DNA from 4 places in the Endozoicomonas sp. 8E genome. Region 2 is predicted to be linked to each of the others. Evidence: predicted binding sites of a transcription regulator. Region 2 holds the regulator's gene; each other region holds the start of a gene.

Region 1 (2,206 bases), 720 kb from region 2:
TTCCACGACCACTCGAATCGACGTTTTGCCGACCTCTGTCACCCGGGTGAACAGCGCAAGAATATCGCCCATTTTAACTGAGCGCATAAAACTCATACTGCCGATACTGACGGTGACAACACGTCCTGTGGCAATCTTTCTGGCCATGATTGCGCCAGCCTGGTCGATCTGCATGGCCACCCAGCCACCAAAGACATCGCCTGTCGTATTAACGGATTGGTAGTCCGCCAGCACTTTCAGTGTCAGTTCTCCCTGAGGTCCGGGAGCAAGATCATTATCCAATTCCATATTGCTCTCTAGCATTTAATGTTTTTATTTTTTGGCGCAACTGACTCTGAAAATCCTTATATATCAAACAGAGCATCAGGTTGTTTCTTGCGCTCAGGATCTTCCTGATCGTGAAGCTTTTCCACCTGAAGGTATTTTACTTCTCTTCTCAGGTGGCGTAATAGCTAAAAACACTCGGCGGACGCAAAATAGCACAGAAGGCATGCTTTGTAAGCCGAGCTTATACCAATCCTCAGAGTACGAGGTATTACGCCCACTCGATATCAACAACTCGAAGACGTTTATACCCTGTCTTGGCATTTCGTCAGTAATCTACAATCAAGTGGGAGTTAAAGTCGATGATTTTACATTATGCCTATTGCGAATATAAAGCTCTCACTGTCGTTCATATAACTGTCACATTTTCATCTTATAGTTCTTGCCAGTAGACAAATGCCTGTAGCTGTATAAGAGAGGCTGAAAAATCCCTTTAGGAGAGATACGAATGAAGCTTAAAGCTCTAATAACAACAATTGCCCTTGCGACCGGAATCCAGGCCGTCTCTGCCAGTCAGATTGACGCTGAGATCCCGACTTATAAAAAAGCCAGTGGTGTATCAGGCAACCTGTCCAGTGTCGGCTCTGACACTCTGGCTAACCTGATGACCCTGTGGGCAGAAGATTTCAAGCGTGAATATCCTAATGTGAACGTACAGATTCAGGCTGCCGGTTCTTCTACTGCTCCGCCCGCTCTGACCGAAGGAACGTCCAACATCGGCCCCATGAGCCGCAAGATGAAAGACAAGGAACTGGAAGCTTTTGAGAAGAAGCATGGCTACAAGCCCACTGCTGTTCCGGTCGCCATTGACGCTCTGGCTGTTTTCGTCAACAAGGACAACCCAATCAAGGGTCTGACCATGGCTCAAGTGGACGCTATTTTCTCCTCCACTCGCAAGTGTGGTGGCAACAAAGACATCAGCACCTGGGGTGCTGCCGGTCTGGACGGAGCCTGGAAAAACCGCTCAATCCAGTTATACGGCCGTAACTCTGTATCCGGCACCTACGGTTACTTCAAGAAGAAAGCCCTGTGTAAAGGTGATTTCCGTAACAACGTCAACGAACAGCCTGGTTCTGCCTCTGTGGTTCAGTCTGTCAGCGCTTCTGTAAACGGCATCGGCTACTCCGGTATCGGCTACCAGACTTCCAGCGTACGTACTGTACCTCTGGCCAAGAAAGCCGGTCAGTCATTCGTTGAGGCAACGCCTGCTAACGCTGTCAACAACTCTTATCCACTGTCTCGTTTCCTGTACGTTTACGTTAACAAGCAGCCCAACAAGAAGTTGTCTCCTCTGGAAGGTGAATTTCTGAAGATGGTACTGTCTCAGCAGGGTCAGGAAGTCGTCGTTAAAGACGGTTACATCCCTCTGCCTGCCAAGGTGGTTGAAAAGTATTTGTCTGAACTCGATCTGTAATCACAGATTCATGAGTGATCCACACGGGGCCATCTGGCCCCGTTTTTATTGAGGGCACTCAAAGTATCATGGCGGCAATCCAGCCAAAAATAATCATCGGAATATTAAAGTGTAAAAAGGTGGGAATCACCGAATCCCGGATGTGGTCGTGCTGACCATCCACATTCAAACCAGCAGTGGGACCAATGGTAGATTCTGAAACCGGAGAGCCTGCATCACCTAATGCTCCTGCCACTCCCACAAGACAGGCTATCGCCAGTGGCGTAAAACCAAGTTCCATGCCCAGTGGCACATAAAGAGTGGCAATAATCGGAACCGTAGAGAACGAAGAACCAATACCCATAGTGATCAGCAATCCGACCAGAAGCATAAGAATGGCCGCAAGGGCCTGACTGCCTCCCACAAACATCTGCACCTGACTCACCAGCTCTGGAATATCTCCTGTTGAACGGAGCACTTCCGCAAAAC
Region 2 (2,206 bases):
AGCAAACCTTGGATCACGTAGCAGGTTGGTAATCAACTGCCCCTGATCGTCAGGCGTCTTAAACCCCATCAACATTCCAGCGGCAGGATTCCACCATTCCAGGTTGCTCTGATTATCTATCATCACAACACCGTCGTTCAGCGCAGCGGTTGATTCCTGAACGCGTTCAATCACTCCGGCCAGCTTTTGCCGGGAACGACTGTGTTGTTTCTGCAATCGATAGATGCCATCAAAAATTTCACCCCAGAACCCTTTGCTCTCCGGGGGCTCTTTGCTTCTGGCCCTGGGGTCATTCAGCCAGTCCAGCAGCTTGAAGAGTTGACGGAAGCTCCAGACAAAATAACCTCCCATAACCACACAGAGCCCTAAAAAAGGCTCTCCAAACAACCAGCCCAGGGAAAACCCGACAATCAGGTAAGCGATCAGGCGGCTCAGCAAATGAGTTTTTGAAATTGTTGTCATATTACTCCCGGCCAGATGACTGCTGAGCGCTGAGCATAAAAGTTTTACACCCTCGTTGAGAAACGATATCCAGTACCACGAACCGTTTGCACAAAGGCTTCATAGTTATCACCTAAGGCTTTACGCAAGCGTCGAATGTGTACATCAACGGTTCGCTCTTCCACATAAACGTTGCCACCCCAGACCTGATCCAGCAACTGCCCACGGGTATAGGCGCGCTCCTGGTGCGTCAGGAAAAACTGCAGCAAACGGTACTCGGTAGGTCCTATTTCAGCAGGTGAGCCATCGATGGAGACTCTGTGACTGACAGGGTCCAGTTCCAACCCGTTGATGACAATGGGCGACTGGTTATCAAAGCCACCTGTACGACGAAGAACCGCTTTTAAACGGGCAGCCAGCTCACGGGGAGAAAAAGGCTTGGTGATATAGTCATCGGCACCGGTTTCAAGCCCCTGGATTTTGTGGTCTTCTTCACCTTTGGCCGTCAACATAACGATGGGTATTTCAGACGTCAGCTCACTGCGCTTCAGACGGCGGGCCAGCTCAATTCCGGAGACATCTGGTAACATCCAGTCCAGCAAGATCAGATCGGGTTTGTTATCCACAATCAGAGAGTGCGCTTCCTTGGCATCTGCTGCCTCAAGACAGTCATAACCTGCCATTTCCAGAGCAACGGTCACCATTTCGCGAATCGGTGCTTCGTCATCTACGATCAGAATGGTCTTTCCTGGCATTAATCTCTACCTGTTATCTTATCTGTCGATTCGATTTCGGCGGTGACGTTCTGGCGTCTATCAGCTACAGCTCATTGGGGCTTACCGGGAGGGTAATATTTCGGGCAACACCCTTCCGATCGCTCAGGGCTGTTTCTCACTACTTTGATCAACCGCACTATACACCGGACATTACACCTTTGAAATGTTACAGGCAGATGACACACTCCAGGCTGATATCACGGCTTAAAAATAAAAAGATCCCTCAGGGTCTGCAGGATAAGGCTTTTCGCCATTTGTCCCGGCAGCCGCCATAAGTAGCAATACTTACCAAACTTCAAGCCAGATTGAAGTTTGAAGATCAAAGATAACTCAACACGAGACCCGCAAATACAATGGCTCCGACCCAGTGGTTATTAAGAAATGCCCTGAAGCAGGCGTCACGCTCACGACGATGGGTTAACCATTGCTGATAAACGAAAAGGGCTGCAACAGCCAACAGTGAAAGATAATAGAGAGCACCTGACTCCAGTTGATGGCCTACCATGGCCAGTGTCATCAGGGTAAGTACCTGCAGGCAACCTACGATCAGGTTATCCATCTCCCCAAATAGAATGGCTGTGGACTTGATCCCCACTTTCAGATCATCGTCACGGTCCACCATGGCGTATTGAGTATCGTAAGCCACCGTCCAGAAGAGATTGGCCAGAAACATCAGCCAGGCGATGTTTCCCAAGGCGCCACTCTGAGCCGCAAAAGCCATGGGGATCGACCAGCCAAAAGCAGCCCCCAAAACCACCTGGGGCAGATGAGTGTGTCTTTTTGCAAAAGGGTAAGCCAAGGCCAGCAAAAATCCGGCAAAAGAGAGCTGGACGGTAAGGGTATTGGTAAAGAGTACGAGAATGAAAGACAAAAGCACCATGCCGGAGAAATAAATCAGCGCTTCTTTTTCCTGAATTTTACCCGTTACCAGCGGTCGATGCTGTGTTCGCTTAACATGGCCGTCCACTTTCCTGTCTGCAAAGTCATTA
Region 3 (2,206 bases), 1.7 Mb from region 2:
GGCTTCTTAAGAATATCAAGAAAGCTTTATTGGGCTATCAAAATCCCGAGGCCCGGTATGACAAAGAAGGCCAGCAAAAGATACAGGAATGCATAAGCGCGGTTTTTTATAGCCAGATCAGACAATTTTTCTGCAGCATAGAGAGGAATCTCACGTAGCCACTTGAGGCCATAGATAAGGGCTACGGCAAACACGTTGAAGAACAGGTGTACCAAGGCAATGGTCATTGCGTGCACTGCGTCTGCACCGACGATGGCCGTTGCCGAAAGCAGCGCTGTGATGGTTGTACCTATGTTGGCACCCAGAGTGACAGGGTACATCTGACGAACGGTGAAGACGCCACTGCCTACCAGAGGAACCATAAGACTGGTGGTGGTAGAAGAGGATTGCACCATTACGGTCATAACAGTACCGGAGGCAATACCGGAAACCGGACCACGACCAATAGACTTGTGCAGAACGTCCCTGGCACGACCCACCATAACTTTTTTCAGCAGCTTGCCCAGTCTTACGACCGAGCTGAAGATAAGGAAGATACCAAAGGCGATCATGGTCAGGCCAGCCAGTGTGCTGTCGGGCAGGAGGCCTGCAAAATCCTTGACAATATTCACGGCCGGCTTGGTCAGGGGCTTGACGAAATTCAGGCTACCCATATCAATAGCAGAGCCACCCACCAACAGTGTGGCTACATGCTGAGAAATATCGCTCAGGAAGCCGGTCATCAATTCCAGAGGCAACAGAATCAGAACCGCCAGATAGTTAAAGAAGTCGTGAACTGTCGAAGCAGCAAAGGCCCGCTTGAAGGACTTGTCGCAACCCATGTGACCCAGACTGACCAGAGTATTTGTGATGGTGGTACCAATATTGGCTCCCATTATCATAGGGATCGCCATTTCTACCGGCAGGCCACCAGCCACGAGGCCAACGATAATAGAGGTCACTGTACTGGAAGACTGAACCAGAGCCGTGGCGAGGGTACCGGCAATCAGTGCCAGCATAGTGTTGTTGGCAAAGCTGAACAGCTCTGCAGCGGCTTCTGCGCCGCCCACGGCCATTTTAAAACCGGAGCCCACTACGCTGACGGCAACCAGGAGAGCATAGATCCAGAGGATAACTCTCAGCCAGATACGGCCATAGTGCCTGCTGGTGTATTTGTAGTCAGCTTTGGTGCTGGCTTGACTTATTGCTTCAGACATTTTCTGCACCTTGGTGCTGTGTGAATAAAGATGATGGTGAAAATATAAGTGTTTTGTTTCAGAAATATTACAGTTATGACATTTTTTTGAAATATTTAAAAAAGACGCCTGTCCAGGAGGCTGGCAGGCTACCAGAGCAGAGACTGAAGAAATACGACAGTACCCGTTTTATGATCAGCCTTTTCCAACCCGGAACCCGAAGGTCCCAAAAGCGTGGGAACCAGAGTGTTGCGACAACCTGCAGAAAAGCGAGTGGTTACCTGAGAAGTTTATCGAACATCTGCACTCTAACCGTTTCTCCTGCCTCAACATTCCCCTGGGAAGCTGGCAAAATGATGTAACAATTAGCCATGCTCATGGATCGGAGAATCCCCGACCCCTGACTGCCCGATGTTACTACCTCGGCTTCTCCCTTCTCGTTGGTTGAGAGAATGCCCCTCTGGAATTCCAGGCGACCGGGTTGTTTCTTGAGGGGAGTGAGACACGTTGCTGGCAGTTCAGCAGCAGGAGCGGGTTCTGCTCCCATCATATGTTGCAATGCGGGCACTGCCAACTGTTGGAAAGTCACCGTAGCGGAAACCGGATTGCCCGGTAGCCCAAAGAAAACACTGTTGGGAAGTTTGCCAAAGGCAAACGGTTTGCCGGGTTTGATGGCCAGCCTCCAGAAGGAAGTATGGCCTATTTCACTGAGAATATCTTTGACAAAGTCAACGTCACCTACGGATACTCCACCAGAGGTAACAACCGCATCAGCCTGCTGATCAGCTTCCAGAAAAGCTTTCCGGATCTCGTGACGGTCATCACGGAGTTTTCCAAGGTCAATCACTTCTGCACCCAGTCGCTTGAGCATCGCTGATACTGCAAACCTGTTGCTGTCGTATATATTGCCTTGTCCGAGAGTCTCACCGGGCAGCTTCAGTTCATCACCCGTGGAAAAGAGCGCTACTTTTATTCTGCGAATGACTGGAACTTCAGGGATTCCCAATGAAGCCAGCAGACCTATATCCTGG
Region 4 (2,206 bases), 1.9 Mb from region 2:
TGGCCTATTAATGGTATTTTATTGAGAAACGCAGTGAGTGTTCCTGCCATGGTGGTGAGGGTGTCGCCATGCGTCAATACCACTTTTGGCAAGAATTGGTTCAACTCATCATTAACTTGCTGAATCAGACCGGATAAAAGGCTAGATAAGTTGCTGGCAGGAGGGCGAGACAGCATTTGGTTCGGAACAATTTTGAAATACTCAAATGCTTGCTCTGCAAGTTCTCGATGCTGACCGCTGTGACACCACCTGACCAAAATATTCTGATTTTTTAACTCCTGATAAACAGGTGCCATTTTTATAATCTCAGGGCGGGTGCCTGTAACAATGGTAACGTCAGTGTGAGTTTGCATTTGTTTGTTTAATTTAATATTTTCCGAACTTAACCACCTCTAATAATGATATTTACCTGACCCAGATCATTGCAACCTTCATCACGCTGACAAGATGACAGACTCAGTTAAGCAAAGCAAAAAGGCACAAATTTCAAAAAATAGAAACAGCTTGAGTTGAGGGCAGTATATCAAATTATGGAATGACATTTATCTGACCCAGATCATTGCAATTCTCATCTCTCTTTATCATATTGACAAGACTGCTGTCCATTTCAACAAAATAAAAAAGTGCAAATATCAAAAAATAGAAACAGCTTGATATGAGGCCAGTATATCAACTAAAGAACATATCAGGCCCAATGAAATTTTGAATACACCCATCGCCTTTGAAGATACTGAGATACTGACTACTCTTGCTCACAACGATCACTTACTATTTGCAAGCTTATGGGCATCGCTCGTTTACCTGCTGGCCACACATACAAATCCAGTAGCTATAGAAGGACTTTAGAACACTGTAAAATCAAACTCTGTTGTCAGAAAAGCACAGCGCCAATCCACTATGAGACTGAAAAAACACCTACTAATCTCAGAGATACTGCCCTAAAAGTGGCCTGATTTACCGTAAATTTAAATTTTTCGAGTGTATAAAACCTTATTCGCAAGCCTCCTGCCCTGCAGATCAGGCTCTCTGGATTAAGAAACCACCATTGTCATGAAACCCAAACAAACCTGTAACATTACTGAAATATTCCCCCTTTATTCTTGCACCCATCAAATTTTGAGGTAACAGAAAAATATTTTGCACAACCCACTGACAGATAACGGCGCGGCAGAAGATTTTTCTTAATAAACGCAAGTACACTCCAAGCGAGTTTCTCGGGGAGAATAGAAGTGAAGTTACTGAAGTCTATTGTAATGTCCTCCATGCTGGCTGCAGCGTCCTTCTCTGCATCTGCGAAGACAGAAGTTATCAACGGTGCGGGAGCCAGTTTCCCTCATCCGATCTATGCCAAATGGGCTGAGGAATACCAGAAAGAAACCGGTATTCGCATCAACTATCAGGCCATCGGTTCCGGCGGTGGTATCCGTCAGATCACGGCCAAGACCGTTGATTTTGGCGCCAGCGACGCACCTCTGAATGAAGAGCGACTGGATAAAGAAGAGATGATCCAGTTCCCAATGGTGATGGGCGCTATTGTTCCAGTAATTAACGTTCCCGGCATTGAGCCAGGTGCTCTGAAGCTGACCGGTGAAGTTCTGGCAGACATCTACCTGGGTAAAATCAAGAAGTGGAATGATGAGCGCATCACTGCTCTGAACCCGGATCTTGAGATTCCTGCCCAGGCTATCTATGTCGTTCATCGTTCCGATGGTTCTGGTACCACCTACAACTTCACTGACTATCTGAGCCAGATCAGCCCGGAGTGGAGTGAGAATATCGGCAGAAACACCGACATCACCTGGCCCAAAGCAGCGACCACTATCGGTGGTAATGGTAACGCTGGTGTCGCCAACTTCGTAGGCCGTACCCGTGGTGCTATCGGTTATGTAGAATATGCCTTTGCAAAACAAAACGACCTGACCTACACCCAGCTGGCCAGCGCTGATGGCAAGTTCCTGAAGCCAAGCATGGAGACTTTCCAGGCTGCCGCTGCCAATGCCGACTGGCAGAACGCTCCAGGGTTCGAATTGTTGCTGAACAACCAGCCTGGTGCTGACTCCTGGCCTATGACAGCAGCGACCTTTATCCTAATGCATAAAGATCAGGCTGACGCCGAGAAAGCTGAGCAGATCATCGACTTCTTCGAGTGGAGCTACGAGAATGGCGGTGAACTCGCAGAAGGTCTGGACTACATCCCAATGCCTGA

The links. Region 2 encodes PhoB, which activates phosphate uptake and scavenging genes when phosphate is short. Its sites were predicted from a motif close to TGTCATANNNNTGTCANA; they were not measured.
Region 1: P6910_RS01580 (phosphate ABC transporter substrate-binding protein PstS family protein) is a predicted target of PhoB. The motif match lies at 672-689, and genes of this name have one in related genera.
Region 3: P6910_RS05005 (Na/Pi symporter) is a predicted target of PhoB. The motif match lies at 1,271-1,288, and genes of this name have one in related genera.
Region 4: pstS (phosphate ABC transporter substrate-binding protein PstS) is a predicted target of PhoB. The motif match lies at 1,069-1,086, and genes of this name have one in related genera.

Annotation. Positions count from the first base shown of each region.
Region 1 is NZ_CP120717.1:413,292-415,497, reverse strand. It holds gene P6910_RS01585 (acyl-CoA thioesterase) at 1-288, opposite strand, end outside; gene P6910_RS01580 (phosphate ABC transporter substrate-binding protein PstS family protein) at 773-1,738, shown strand; gene P6910_RS01575 (Na+/H+ antiporter family protein) at 1,797-2,206, opposite strand, start outside.
Region 2 is NZ_CP120717.1:7,071,570-7,073,775, forward strand. It holds gene phoR (phosphate regulon sensor histidine kinase PhoR) at 1-462, opposite strand, end outside; gene phoB (phosphate regulon transcriptional regulator PhoB) at 507-1,196, opposite strand; gene ubiA (4-hydroxybenzoate octaprenyltransferase) at 1,537-2,206, opposite strand, start outside.
Region 3 is NZ_CP120717.1:1,414,083-1,416,288, forward strand. It holds gene P6910_RS05005 (Na/Pi symporter) at 27-1,196, opposite strand; gene moeA (molybdopterin molybdotransferase MoeA) at 1,453-2,206, opposite strand, start outside.
Region 4 is NZ_CP120717.1:1,643,583-1,645,788, reverse strand. It holds gene wecB (non-hydrolyzing UDP-N-acetylglucosamine 2-epimerase) at 1-353, opposite strand, end outside; gene pstS (phosphate ABC transporter substrate-binding protein PstS) at 1,230-2,206, shown strand, end outside.